Regions from separate parts of the Paenibacillus sp. 11B genome, predicted to be linked through region 2. Evidence: riboswitches for the same ligand, from Rfam matches in the RefSeq annotation. Region 2 holds a riboswitch; the other holds the start of a gene.

Region 1 (4,366 bases), on a different contig from region 2:
ATATATGTCAGTTAATAATATATCTAATCGATATATAAACGTCAATACCTATTTATTTTTTTCTTTGTTGGAACAGCAAAAAAGCCGATACGCCTCTTCATCAGGAAGAATTCGTATCGGCTTTCATATCAAGATGGGAGCAGCATCGACGTTTATGATCCAGACTCCGAGTTAATTCAGTTCATGTTCGTTCATGGTTGTCATGCCTTAGGTTCAGGTTTGTTTTCAGCAGGGGACTCAGACTCTGCTTCAACTTCAGGCTCTGCACGCTTCGCCTTCGGTTTGGCGAGCTTCTCCATCATTTTCCGTCCCGTTGGTGTTTGAGCCAGCCCACCTTGGGCCGTTTCACGGTGCCTGCTTGGCATGGCACTGCCTACTTCCAGCATGACATCAATGACTTCGTCAGACGGAATGGCACTTCGTACCCCGGCCAGCGCCATGTCGGCCGCAGCCAACGCGGTTACGGCACCCAGTCCGTTACGGATGATGCACGGAATTTCCACGAGGCCTGCGACGGGATCGCAGATAAGGCCCAATGTGTTTTTTAACGCAAGACCTACTGCATGAACCACTTGCTCCGGCGTCCCTCCACGCAGCTCCACCATCGCTCCAGCGGCCATGCCGATGGCAGAACCCACTTCAGCCTGACAGCCGCCCTCGGCACCGGAAATAAATGAATTGTTGGCAATGACATAACCGATCGCTCCCGCACAGAACAGACCGTTCACCAGATGCTCGTCACTCCAGCCAAAACGCTCCTGGGAGCTGATAAATACACCTGGAATGATACCACAGGAACCGGCTGTCGGTGTCGCTACGATTCGGCCCATGGATGCGTTCACTTCCGATACACAAAGGGCATACGCCATGGCTAGTGCAGATGCATCTCCAGAGCAAGTCTCGCCTTTACGAATGTACTCGGCCATTTTTTTGCCGTCTCCGCCAGTCAAGCCGCTGCGTGATGTCGTATCTTCTGTCAGCCCTTTGTGAACAGCTTCCTTCATCACCTGATAGTAATCCGACATCTGCCGCACAACATCCGCTTTCGGGATATTCGTCTCCTGAACCTGCTCTTCGATCATCAGCTCGGCAATGGTTTTGGACTCTGCTGTACAGATGGTATTCAGTTCATGTAGATGTTTAAACCGCATCCGGTTCGACCCCTCTCTTCAAATCAATCACGCGAATGTCCAGCATATGATCCAGCGACCGCAGACGGTTTAACATCTCAGGATTCGGCACACCATCCATCTCCATCGCCGTCAGTGCTTCACCATCCCGCGCTTTCCGATCCACTTGCATGTACCCGATGTTCACACCTGACGAACTGATTGTGGAGGTTACGGAGGCGAGCACCCCTGCTTTGTCCGAATGGCGCAGCACAAGTGTCGGAAACTCTCCGCTGATCTGTACACGAAAATCATTCAATGCATGTACCGATACACTACCACCACCAATGGAAGCACCGATTAGTGAACATTCGCGGTCTCCGTGCCATAACTCAATTTTGACCGTATTAGGATGAGGAGCAGGCAGACCACTTGTAAAAAACTCTACCTCCATACCCGCTTCCTCTGCATATTGCTCTGCATCCGGAATCCGTGGATCATCCGTCACATAATCAAGCAGGCCACCGATCAATGCGAGATCCGTACCATGCCCCTGATACGTATCGGCGAAGGAGCCGTACAGCGTTAATCGGGCACGTTCAGGCGTGCACCCCAACCACTGACGGGCAATTCGACCCAATCTTGCTGCTCCAGCCGTATGTGAACTTGATGGACCTGTCATGGACGGACCAATAATTGAAAAAACGTCTTTAAAACGCATCGCAAACCCTCCATTTATAATCGTCATTTTCATCCAGACCTACACCCATAATGTTCCTTTATTACTGAATGATGACATAAGAAAAGGACAGAAGAAGGCCTTAAGGCCCTCTCTCTGTCCTCGATACCTGAGAGTTTCATGATAAGAAGCGCGGCGGATTGATGCATGCCCTGTATTCACAGGTAATGTCCCCTGCACACCGTGCTGCTTGACCATATACCCCTTGGGTGGCGCATATCGCGCACTCTCCAGAGTTGCGTCCAACGATGGTACATTTACCTGAGAGATTAACCACTGCGCCGGGTGCGTAGCAGCTTGCTCCTTCGGTGCCCGACAGCTGCCTTTTTACTCGGCATGCCCAGGACTCTCCCGCTCGCTATCATTCGCTTGTATGGAACCATTCTGATCGTGTACCAGAACGATAATTGAAGTTTTTATTACTTTCTCATTAAGATTAATCGACCGGAAGATCAGTGTCAACAAACTTAACGATTTCTTTGTGAATATTTACTTTTTTCCATTTTATAAACAGGATGAACCAACGATTTGTAAACTTTTATCACATGAATGTGTTAATGCGTTTCATTTAGAAAGCGTATACATTTGTTTGTTTTCTATGAGCAATATCTGTGGTTAGTACTATCTATGTTAAGATCCACAGAACGGTTCGGGTATTCAGGCAACCATTATTCTGTACTAGAATTGCCGGATTTCTGCCTGTCACCCCACCATCGAGTTGGGCTTCGCCGGTTCATCATAAAACCTGCTTCGGGAAGGAAACATGCTCGTCACCCACAATCCCAACGCTGCCAGCACCATCACTCCAGATACAACCGTATATACCATACGAAGCGACAACTGCTCTGCCACCACGCCTGCAACCAAAATGGAAACCACCTGCAGCACGCTTAACCCCAATCCAAGTATACTGCTCACTCGGCCCATCAGACCGACAGGGATATTATTTTGATAAAAGGTAACCAGGCCCGTATTCGCCAGTGCCGAGCACAGACCGAGCAGAATAAAAGCAAACGCCGCCAGTTCAAACGAGAACGAACGGGCGAACAGGAAATAACCCAGTGCGACCAGAAGCACACCGCCACCCATCATGTGACGGATCGGCACATGTTTGGCGAACAGCCAAACCAGCATGGAGCCTGCCAAATAACCAATCCCGGTGATACTCATCAAAGCTCCGTACTGCGATTCAGGCAGGTTCATCACCTGACGGATAAACACCACTTCCTGGGCATCGAGCGACATGCCGACCACCAGAATGATCTGAAACAGGGCATATATACCGACCACGTAGCTCGACTTCCGGCTAAAGCTCAGTACAGCCCTCCAATCCTGGGCAATCAACCGAGGTGTCAGCCTGTTTCCCGTCCCTTGATTCTGTTCTCCAATGCCCAATTTGGGAAGAAACAATAGAATCACAGCAGAAGCAGCAAAGGAAACCGCATTGGCATAAATGGCTGCAGCCGGAGATAAATAAATCAGCATCACTCCCGCGACTGCCGGGCCGGTAATAAATGCACCTGAGCTGATTAAGGCTTGCAAAGAGTTGAAGCGCTTGCGCCGTTCAGCAGGTACCAGCCGGGTAATGTACACCTGAGAGGAAGGGACAAATATGGAGGAAGACATACTGATCAGAAACATCACTGTATACATCATCCATAGGCTGGAAATCAGGGGGAGCATCGCCACCAACAATGCCCGCAGCATATCGGCACCAATCATCAGCTGCCGCTGATCATAACGATCAATCAGACTGCCTGACCATAACTTCGTGCACACCGAAGCAATTGGCGAGATAATCCATAACCCTGCGACTGCCGCTGGGGACTGTGTCATATTCAGCACCATCAGGTTAATCGCCACAATATATATGAAGTCACCTAGATTGGATATGCCCACTCCGCCAAGTAGCAATCCGGCATGCTTCCAGCCACCAGACGGAATCTTCGAAGCAACTCTTTTTTCATGAATGTTATTCATAGCGCTTCCCACCCAACAGAAATCACAAATTATAACTCATAGAAGATGCTCTCATTGTGTACATAGGGTCTGCAAAATTTGCTGCAAATAAGAGGCATTCGCTCTTTCATCCATTCGTACCTTGACTCATTCTCCATCTGAAATGCGAAATAGCCAAACGTAAAGATTAGCATGAATCCTTCCATTAACCGAATATCACGCTTCGTCAGTGGTTCTGCCTGCTCCGTATAACCCGATAGGAAGATATCCCGTTCCTCCCGATTGAAAATCGTAGCTGCCCCTCCGGCATCAAAGAGATAGTAGCCATAACCGTATAAACAAAAATCAATCATGGATATGCCCTGATCCGTCACCAGCAGATTGCCGCGGGTAATATCCGCGTGAATCACTCCCCAAGTCTCGGCAGTGTGAGGATACGTTTCGAGTTGCCGGTTAATGTTCTCAAACGTCTCACGGATCAGATCGAAATCTTCAGGAGTAAAGATGCCACGTCTAACGCCTTCCTCCAGTTGCTCCAACATGACCAGATTCTCTTTGA
Region 2 (4,366 bases):
CCTACTTCCGTCATGAACGTTGATGACAAGATTTAAATTTGAAGGATTGTCCCATTTTGAACCTTGTATAAGGAATGGAACCTGTTATTCCCTTTCCTGTATCATACCCACGAATTACCCCATTTTAATGACAAATAAAATTGTAAATTTATTCAATTTTAATGAGCAGTTTCTATCTCATTCAGGATTGATGATGAAACACGTTAGGGTGTTATTCATTTCATTCAAATAATCTGAAATACTCTAATAACAACGGCAAAAAGCGCAATTGCTCAGCCCGTTACAGGTGAGACAATTGCGCCTAAGTATTCTCCGGATTAGCAGGATTACCATCCGGATCTATAATCAATCGATTCATTCTTTTTAAGTTAAACGGCATTTGGCCTGAGGCTGAAATTCAGTCTCCAGCGGAAAATGCAACCCTAGTTTTATTCCGTATGTTTACGATACGCATCCGCATTCATCAATGTGGACAGTGCTGCTGTCAAATCGCCCTCAACACGGATTTCGATCATCCAGCCTTCTTCATATGGAGAGTTATTAACTAGCTCCGGGGAATCCTGCAATGCCTCATTTACAGCAACAATTGTTCCACTTACAGGAGAAAACAAATCCGAAACGGTTTTGACGGATTCAATTGTTCCAATGCTGTCTTCCGCCTTTACATCCGATTCAAGGTCAGGCAATTCTACAAACACAATGTCACCCAGCTGATGCTGCGCGAATTCGGTAATGCCAATACGTACGGTATCCTCCCCTACGGTCTGCACCCATTCGTGCTCTTCACTGTACAGGAAATCACTTTTTAATTCGCTCATCGATATCCGCCTCGCTTTTCATTAATGAGTGCATGCGCTTCTTTGACCTTAACCTTTTTCCCAAAACATAGCGTATGATATTTTAGATTCAAATGTCAAGATACCTTACAATTTATTTGACTTTCTTCCTTATATGCCTGTAACTCCATTGGGCTCTCTCTACATATAATGGTGAATATTAGAAAAGTAAGCGTGCTCTTTAAAAATATACGAACATTACAGAATCATATTGAAATATCATTCGGATTTTTTGTTGATTTCTATGATATCGTTCTTGACATCAATAGTCGATTCAGGCTTTAATGAGAGTAGTAAATATGTTTGTTGGTCTATGCATTACCCGCGGATGAATGTAAAGGGAGAGATTACCCTTGACACCCGAATCAGGGTGTACATGCGGTAACGCCGAAGGAGTAAACCACCGACAAGCGGGAGGTGAATCTCTCAGGCAAAAGGACTTTTACGGGACGCAACTCTGGAGAGCATCTATTCGCCCTGTGTGGGCGTTAGGATCACCCAAGGGGAAACCTGCTGCATCATGCGGCGGGGTAACTCTCAGGTACCAAGGACAGAGCCTAAGAATACAGCGTGCTTCTGGCATGCCGGTTCTTTGGCCTGTCCTTTTCCTTTTTCCCAAAAAAACGAAAACAGGTTATAGAGCGGCGCTGCCTATAGCGTCCTTACCTTACTTTTATAATTAAATGTTGATGCCAGATTCATTGATCCACGGTTAGACACTCGGCCGGTTGACGGCCCATGACGAGGTGATTGGATGTCCGATTTGCTTAGAACCCCACTCTTTCCACTCTATCAGCAGTATGAAGGCGTACGATGCATTGATTTTGGTGGCTGGGAGCTCCCGGTACAATTCAGCGGAATTCAGAAAGAGCATGAAGCGGTACGAGAACGTGCCGGATTATTTGATGTATCCCACATGGGTGAATTCACCGTACAAGGTGAACACGCGGAAGCTTTTTTACAGCACATGACGACCAATGATGTAACAACACTCGTTCCCGGTCAGGCTCAATACACGTTAATGTGTTATCCGGATGGCGGCGTGGTCGATGATCTGTTGATCTATAAACTGAAAGACCAGCATTATTTGCTGGTGGTTAATGCCTCCAACATCGACAAGGACTGGTCATGGCTGCAGCAGCACATGTCGCCAGGCGTAACGATGACTAATGATTCCGAACAAACGGCGCTGCTTGCCCTGCAAGGCCCACTTGCTGTGGATATTCTCGCAAAGGTGACAGACACTGATGTGTCTTCGATTGAGCCTTTCCGTTTTGTACCGAATGCAAAGGTATGTGGCGTTACTTTACTGTTATCCCGCACCGGATATACGGGTGAAGACGGATTTGAGCTCTATGTTCCTGCCGAACAGGCCGCTGTGGTCTGGAACGGATTGATGCAGGCGGGAGAAGGTTACGGACTCGTTCCGACCGGACTGGGTGCCCGGGATACGCTGCGCTTTGAAGCCAAGCTTCCCCTGTATGGACAGGAGCTGTCTGCAACCATCTCGCCGCTGGAGGCTGGCGTTGGCATGTTTGTGAAGCTGAATGCCGGGCCGTTTATCGGACATGAAGCCTTGTTGCAGCAAAAAAATGATGGGCCTGCCCGCAAGCTGGTCGGCATCGAAGTGCTGGAGCGTGGTATTCCCCGCCCCCATTATCCGATATACGCCGAAGGCGTACAGATTGGTGAAGTAACCACAGGCACCCAATCCCCTACGCTAAAACGCAATCTGGGGCTGGCCTTGATTGACAGCAAATATGCTGCACTGGGTACCCCGCTGGAGATTGAGATTCGTGACAAGAAACTGAAAGCCGAGGTCGTGAAGACCCCTTTTCATAAACGGACACGTGCGCCAAAGACACCTACTCAAGGAGCTGATCAAGCATGAGCAAGCACCGCTATATTCCCATGACCGAGCAGGATCAGAGTGCCATGCTGGCAACCATCGGTGTGGAAACAATTGAGGATCTGTTCCATGACATTCCACAGGAGATTCGCTATCAGGGTGAACTGCCTGTTTCCTCCAAACTGGATGAATATGCACTCACACGTCATATGTCAAAGCAAGCGGGAGCCAATGCCAACTTCGAGACACACGCCAGTTTCCTGGGTGCAGGCATTTATGATCACCACGTTCCTTCCGTCATTAATCATGTCATCTCCCGTTCCGAGTTTTATACTGCCTATACTCCTTATCAACCCGAGATCAGCCAGGGAGAATTACAGGCGATTTTCGAGTTTCAATCCTACATCTGTGAGTTAACAGGCATGGCTGTAGCCAATGCCAGCATGTACGATGGCGCGACTGCATTCGCAGAAGCAGGCAATCTTGCCGCAGCGGCAACCCGCCGCAAACAGCTGATTGTGTCACGTACCGTGCATCCCGAATCCCGTCAGGTATTGCAAGCTTATGCACATGGCCTCAATCTGGAGATCGTTGAGATTGGGTATCAAAATGGTGTAACAGACTGGGATGCCCTGCAAGCCGCTGTGTCCGATGACACCGCAGCCGTCATGATCCAGAGCCCGAACTTCTTCGGCGCCGTGGAAAATGTAAAACAGGCCGCAGATCTTGCGCATGCGCACAAAAGCCTGCTCGTGGTCAGCGCCAACCCGCTATCGCTGGGTCTGCTGGAAGCCCCAGGCAAGCTGGGTGCTGACATCGTCGTTGGCGACGCACAGCCCCTTGGTATCGCCGCTTCACTTGGCGGCCCGACATGCGGATATTTCGCCGTATCCCAGGCTCATATGCGCCGGATTCCTGGCCGAATTGTAGGCCAGACAACGGACCGCAACGGAAAGCGTGGTTTTGTACTCACGCTGCAAGCACGTGAACAGCATATTCGTCGTGAAAAGGCGACGTCCAACATCTGTTCCAACCAGGCTTTGCTCGCACTGAGTGCCTCTGTCTATATGTCCATCATGGGTAAACAAGGTATGATCGATGTCGCTGATTTGAATTTGCAAAAGAGCCATTATGCCCTGAACACACTTACCGCAATTCCAGGGGTCTCTCTTACGTTTACTGCACCAACGTTTAATGAGTTTGTTATCCAACTGCCTGAAGCAACAAATGTGGATGCCCTGCAACTGAAATTACTCGATGCCGGCTTCATTGGCGGGTATGAACTTGGAAGAGAGTATTCCGAGCTCGCCGGACATATGCTCATTGCCGTTACCGAACGACGCAGCAAGGAAGAGATAGACGAATTCGCACGTGTATTGGAGGGATCGCTGTGACTCAGGAAACGACAACAAAGGCAACTTCAGGAACAGGACAACCGGAAACAGTAACCTCAGTCTCCACTTCGGGCCATGCGGAAACAGTTACAAAAATCTCTGCCCAAGCTGCCTCTTCAGCACCGGAGCAATCATTGATTTTTGAACTCAGTAGCCCGGGTCGGGTTGCGTACTCCTTGCCAGAATGCGACGTTCCCCGGCAAGCTGCCGATTCCCTGATTCCCCGGGAAATGCTTCGATCGGAAGCAGCAGCATTGCCTGAGGTTTTTGAAGTTGACGTCATTCGC

The links. A riboswitch is a leader RNA that binds a small molecule or an ion and turns the genes downstream of it on or off. The one in region 2 is predicted to bind glycine.
Region 1: linked by a shared signal. The riboswitch ahead of sdaAB (L-serine ammonia-lyase, iron-sulfur-dependent subunit beta) and the one ahead of gcvT (glycine cleavage system aminomethyltransferase GcvT) in region 2 are both predicted to bind glycine.

The regions. Positions count from the first base shown of each region.
Region 1 is NZ_JAUKNS010000009.1:134,126-138,491, forward strand. Features, by position in the region: gene sdaAA (L-serine ammonia-lyase, iron-sulfur-dependent, subunit alpha) at 201-1,151, opposite strand; gene sdaAB (L-serine ammonia-lyase, iron-sulfur-dependent subunit beta) at 1,141-1,830, opposite strand; glycine riboswitch at 1,943-2,084, opposite strand; glycine riboswitch at 2,089-2,212, opposite strand; gene Q0V21_RS29575 (MFS transporter) at 2,551-3,828, opposite strand; gene Q0V21_RS29580 (phosphotransferase enzyme family protein) at 3,858-4,366, opposite strand, start outside.
Region 2 is NZ_JAUKNS010000001.1:1,784,559-1,788,924, forward strand. Features, by position in the region: gene gcvH (glycine cleavage system protein GcvH) at 429-818, opposite strand; glycine riboswitch at 1,165-1,288, shown strand; glycine riboswitch at 1,292-1,392, shown strand; gene gcvT (glycine cleavage system aminomethyltransferase GcvT) at 1,591-2,727, shown strand; gene gcvPA (aminomethyl-transferring glycine dehydrogenase subunit GcvPA) at 2,724-4,079, shown strand; gene gcvPB (aminomethyl-transferring glycine dehydrogenase subunit GcvPB) at 4,175-4,366, shown strand, end outside.